Nodosilinea sp. FACHB-141: one gene and its partner. The main gene of each other region encodes a partner of the protein of the gene in region 2 in a complex. Links are inferred from orthologs where the notes say so. Each region holds a gene or a part of one and is shown on either strand. Other genes may lie near its edges.

Region 1 (2,874 bases), on a different replicon or contig from region 2:
AGGATCCCGTTAGCGGGCAGCACCAGCTGCACCTGATGCCGGTGATTCGCCATCCCAACTTTGCAGATATCAGCGCCGACATTCCCCTAGAGAGCTTCTTTCTACAGGTGGGCAACGAGAACGGCGAAGACCTGCGTCGGGTGGCACTGAGCGAGGTACTCGGCGATCTGCGGAGCTATCTCAGCACTCCAGATTCTTGGAGCGGGCGAGGGCGATCGCTCCTTGCCCCTAGGCGTGATAGCCATGTGCTGGTCAGTGCCCAGGCCTGTTTTTTGCCGATTCCCCAAGAGGGTATGGCCACATTTAACCCGGTGCTGTTTAACTATCAGTCGCGCCCCGGCGACCCGGCGGTGCTAACCATTCTCGCCACCCGCGAAGGCACCAGCGTCACCGTGATCGACAACCAGCGCGATGGCTTTGAGGCTGGGCAGACGTGGGGTCAGCGCCTCTTTTTCAACAAAAATGGCGAACGGGCTAGCTTTACGGGGCAACGCCTGAGCGATTTTCAAGCAGTGGAGAATCCAGACGGGCGACCTGGAGAAGTCGCTGAGGATGATACCGAGGGGCTAAATATGGTGCTGCTGATTCAGGTACCACTCAAACAGCGGGCACCAATGAGGCAATCATCCTTTGACAGTATGGCCCCCGCCCCTATGGCCGCCGCCCCCCTGATGGAATCCCGTGGCCCCAGCGATGTAGAAGCCGCCGTCATCGGCCATGGCGCGGTGGAAGGGCCGTTTACCGAGATTGACAACCTCGCCATTGAGCGCGACCCAGACTACCCGATTCGGGTCACGGTGCAGTTCTACAAAGCCACCAGCAACGGCGTGGTGTCGGAGGCTGACATGGCCGAAATTCGCGAGCAGATCGACCGCGTCTATGCCGAAGCCGACTACGTAGGCAGTCTGGTGGTGGATGGCCCCAGCGATGGTCAAGGACCGGCCAGAGGCCAACGCCCCACCGAGCACGACGGCCCCAAAGATGAGCCTGCCGACTGGTGGCAGCGCTTCTGGGAATACCAGCGCAACTTCCTCAATCGCTAGAGTTTGGGGGCGTAGATCGCCTGCACAAAGCGATCGCGCCCCGCCAAATCCAGACATATTTGAATGTCGCGGTAGCCTCCCTGCGCTTCTAGCAAGGAGGCTACAGCCTCTCCCTGCCCCGTCATCATTTCTACTAGCCAAAGCCCCCCCGGCACCAAATATTTGGGAGCCTGGGCGGCAAGCAGGCGGAGATCATCCAGGCCATCATCGCCGCCATCCAAGGCACTGGCGGGTTCGTGGTTGATCACCTCGGGTTGAAGCGTCGGCAGCAGCGCCGAGGGAATATAGGGCGGGTTAGACACAATAGCGCTGAGCTGGCCTCGGTAGGACGTTAACGGTTCAAACCAAGATCCGTTGTAGAACGCGATGCAATTCTGTAAGCCTGCGCGGTCTGCGTTGCCCTGAGCGATCGCCAGCGCTTCAGCACTAAAATCTACCGCCAAGATGCGAGCCGACGGAAAGGTTTGGGCGAGACCCAAAGCAATCGCACCACTGCCGGTTCCCATATCGACCCAAATGCCTTGGGCCAGCTGATCTCTGAGGGGGCTACGGGCAATCGCAGCCTCGGCCAGATCAATTATTAGCTCGGTCTCAGGGCGAGGGATAAGCACCGCCGGAGACACGGTCAACATTAGGTCGCGCCAGGGAGTTTCGCCCACCAGGTATTGCACGGGGGTTCGCTCCGTAAGGCGCTGCTGCCAGCGACGCTCCAATTCGGCTAGAGAATAGCGGAGAGTGATCTGCGATCGCTGGTGCACCGTGCCCAACCGCAGCGACAGCCGCTCCACATCCGCCACCGCCATCAGCAGCCAGTCCACTTCGTCAGCGTCAACTCCCGCCGCCTGAGCCTCTGCCAACGCCTTTTCGCGCCAGGCCCACAATTCCGCTCCCGTCGCAGCGCGATCGCTAGCTGTCATAGCCGCCATCTTCCCTAAACCGTGGGTCACACAAATCTCCTTGCACTAGCCCAGGTAAATTTTGAAGCCCCACGCTACCTTGCCAAAATCGCCGATCTAAAATTCTTGAAAGCAAAGCGAGTCTGCCCCTACAACCCATCCACCCCCTACCCCCTCACCCATCCACTCCCCTAACGCGTCCACCGCACCTTAGACCCGCGCGCATCCAAATGCACCAGCGCCGGGAACTGGCTGTAACGCCCCAGCCCCCCTGGCCACCAAGGATCCAGCGCCCAATAGATCTGGTTGCCCGTGAGCCCCATGCAATAGAAGTCGATGGCGTCGCCCACGATGTGGCGACTGTCGGAGGCACCACCTACCCGACTGTCGATCTCAGCGGGGCGATACCAGCTGGTAATTAAGAAGGGGCGGCCAATGCGATCGCGGGCCTGCTGGGCCAGAACGGCGATACGCACGATGGCCTCTACCGTGGCCTGGTTAGAAGGCATGCGGACACCGCCACGGGTGGCTTCCGACCAGGTAAAGTTGCCGTTAGGCACAATGCTGGCGTCCAGCTGAATATTGTTGGGCGTCCACTGAGCAGGGCGCGGTGGCGGCGGGGCAGGCACCGGGGCGGGCATGGCCTCGGGTGACGAGGGGGCGGCGCGCTCCAGCCGCCGCAGATCCTCAAACAGCGACTGAATCGCGGGAATCCGCCCCTCTAGCCGCCGCCACAGCTGTACTAGACGAATTAACGCCTCCCGCTGGTCTTCGGTGGGGGTGTAGGTGGTGGGGATATTGGCCGCAAAGTCGAGCAGGGCGCGATCGAGGGTGCGGGCGGTCGTGACCAGGGCCGCTGGGTTGTCGGTGTTTTGCGCCAGGTCATCGGGATTGACTCCCAGCTGCTGAATAGCGGTGGTACGTGAGTCGAGGTT
Region 2 (2,851 bases):
CTGTCCTTTGGCCACCAGCTCTACCCGTTCAATGGGTCGCTGAAAGTAATCCGTCTTGAGCTGCGCGTCGATGCGATCGGGCAACAGTTCTACTAAATAAGCGCCTCGAGGGTAGCGGCTTTCCTCGACATTGTTAGCTTCCAGAGAGCCAGGATTGAAAACCCATCCCTCGGCGGTGTAATTCTTATGAATGTGTCCTAAGGCCAAATAGTCTACCCCAGCTTCCTTGAGCGGCAGCAGTTCGCTATAGCGCAGTGCTCCAGCATAGCGAGAGATTTGCCCCTCTAGGCCGTGGTGAAACATCAAAACTGTATAGTTGGGACCGGGGGGCAGGTCTTTGATAGAGCCAGCTAATAGCTCAATGGCGCGAGGGGCAGTGGCCCCATACCAGTTTGATCCAATCACCCGCACACCGCAGGGTAGATCAATGTAGCCTCCGGAACGGGTGCTGTCATCCCACGGGGTGAGTCGCTCTTCGGCGTTAGCTCCGTCGTTAGGCTCTAGCAGCTTGAGCAGGTTCCATTCAGAGAGATACTTGAGCCAGCTAGTGCGAGTGCCATAGGGGCGGTTGTCGTGATTGCCCTCAATGGCCACCACGGGAATGTTGGCATCCTTCAGTGTTTGGAGACAAACCTGAGCCTGGTTGAGGGTAGCGGGTTTAATGTTGCGGTGCTCGAAGAGATCGCCCGCGATCGCCACAAAATCCACTTCCTCCTCGACAGCATATCGTTCCAGCACCGTTTGCAAGGCGCGAAAAAAATCCTTGGTGCGCTCAGGAGTGTCGTAGCGGTCAAACCCCAGGTGAATGTCGGCAATGTGAAGAAACTTGGCCATCAGGCTGTCCGCAGCGCTACTTCCTCAGCCTAGTCCTGATTTTGAACTTTGGAGGTTTGATTTTGGCTAGAAAATTTCTGGCTGGTAGCCTCACTGCCCGTGACATCAAAGATTCCTAGACAGCGGATGACTCAGCCGCCAGCTCTTCCAATCGTTCCTGCTGGTCTCGGCTAACGCATGACTGAATCAGGTCCTCAATATCCCCTTCTAAGACCGGGGTAAGGGTAAAGTTTTGGTTGAGGCGATGATCAGTCACCCGATTGTCTTTGTAGTTGTAGGTGCGGATTTTTTCCGATCGCGCCCCGCTGCCCACCTGCGACTTTCGCATCGAAGATACGGCTTCCTGCTGCTCTCGCATCTTTATGTCAAAGAGCTTAGCCCGCAGAATCTGCATGGCCCGTTCACGGTTCTTGAGCTGCGATCGCTCCTCAGTGCAAAACACCCGAATGCCCGTGGGCTTGTGGATCAGATCGACCGCCGTCTCTACTTTGTTGACATTCTGTCCGCCAGCTCCACCCGATCGCGCTGTGGTGAGCTCAATATCCTTCGGATCAATCTGCACTTCCACTTCGTCTACCTCAGGCATAATTGCCACAGTAGCCGTAGACGTATGCACCCGCCCACCCGCCTCGGTGACCGGCACCCGCTGGACACGGTGAACTCCCGCCTCAAACTTGAGCTGGCTATAGACGCGATCGCCCGCAATTTCTAGAATTGCTTCCTTAAAGCCGCCCATATCGGCTGCCGACTCGCTGAGCAGCTTCACGCGCCAACCCTGTGTTTCGGCATAGCGAGAATAGAGCCGCACCAAATCCCCAGCCCAAATGCTCGCCTCATCGCCGCCGGTACCCGCACGAATTTCCAACATGATGTTCTTGTCATCATTGGGATCGCGCGGCAGCAGTAGTACCTTGAGTCGAGCTTCTAGCTCCGCTAGCTTTGCATCTAAAGCCTCAACCTCTAGACCGGCCATCGCCTTCATCTCGGGATCGCTGTTAGCTTCCTTATAGATTTCGCGCGCGTCAGCCAGTTCCTCGCCAGTAGACTTCCACTCAGCGTAGGTTGTGACCGTTTCCTCCAGCGAGGATCTAGACTTGGCAATACGCTGAAACTCATCCGGATCCTTGGCTACATCAGGGTCAGCCATTCTCCGCGTTAGCTCTTGAAACGTCTGTTCCACAGAGTTGAGTTTTTCAATTAAGTATGCCTCAGCCATAGTCCCCTTTTATCCACCGTCTAGCCAGAATGCCTTGCCCTACTACAGCACAGCAAACTAGGCCTTGTCGGCAGCGCCATCGGTGGTAGTAGCCGATGTATCAGCCATACCATACTTACGCAGAAAGCGCTCAACGCGGCCTTCAGTGTCAATAATTTTCTGGGTACCGGTATAGAAAGGGTGATTCCCAGACCATACGTCTACATGCAGTTCAGGCTTGGTAGAGCCTACGGTCATAATCTCTTTACCGTCGCAGAAGACCTTGGCCTCAGGATACCAATTGGGATGAATATCAGACTTTGCCATAACAGGGTGTAAAACAACGTCAATAGAATGAGACAGACTTGGCAGAGCAGAAGCAGCGATTTAGCGGTGTGGCAAAAACCCAAAAGTTGAGTTCTGCCAAACCATGCCTAAATCACTAGATCCAATCTAGCGCTTGGAGAACTGAGGTGCCTTGCGGGCTTTCTTCAGACCGTACTTACGGCGCTCCTTAGCACGAGGATCGCGGGTTAAATACCCTTCTACTTTGAGAGGCTTGCGGTTTTCGGGGTCCAGCTCACATAGTGCTCGGGCCACACCAAGCCGAATTGCATCAGCTTGACCTGTCAGACCACCACCCTTGACGTTGACTAAAACATCGTAGGCATTCTCCAAACCCAGCACCTCGAGGGGAGCCTTGGTGGCGTTTAGATAGGCTGGGTTGAACTGTAGGTAATCATCACCAGGGCGCTTATTGATTATCAGCTGACCGCTTCCAGGCACTAGACGTACCCGCGCGATGGAGGTCTTGCGGCGACC

What was found.
Region 1: the proteins of prfA (region 2) and prmC are in contact, whole or in part, in a crystal structure (PDB 2B3T), measured with the Escherichia coli proteins. The link is inferred for Nodosilinea sp. FACHB-141 from one-to-one orthologs.

The regions. Positions count from the first base shown.
Region 1 is NZ_JACJPP010000004.1:124,316-127,189, forward strand. It holds prmC (peptide chain release factor N(5)-glutamine methyltransferase), read right to left. Parts: upstream 1,961-2,874; coding sequence 1,040-1,960; downstream 1-1,039. Other genes in the region: H6F59_RS01870 (hypothetical protein), read left to right, coding at 1-1,043; H6F59_RS01880 (D-Ala-D-Ala carboxypeptidase family metallohydrolase), read right to left, coding at 2,131-2,874. UniProt on the Escherichia coli protein: Methylates the class 1 translation termination release factors RF1/PrfA and RF2/PrfB on the glutamine residue of the universally conserved GGQ motif, i.e. on 'Gln-235' in RF1 and on 'Gln-252' in RF2.
Region 2 is NZ_JACJPP010000011.1:46,000-48,850, forward strand. It holds prfA (peptide chain release factor 1), read right to left. Parts: upstream 2,051-2,851; coding sequence 950-2,050; downstream 1-949. Other genes in the region: H6F59_RS08735 (DNA repair exonuclease), read right to left, coding at 1-834; rpmE (50S ribosomal protein L31), read right to left, coding at 2,108-2,356; rpsI (30S ribosomal protein S9), read right to left, coding at 2,483-2,851. UniProt on the Escherichia coli protein: Peptide chain release factor 1 directs the termination of translation in response to the peptide chain termination codons UAG and UAA.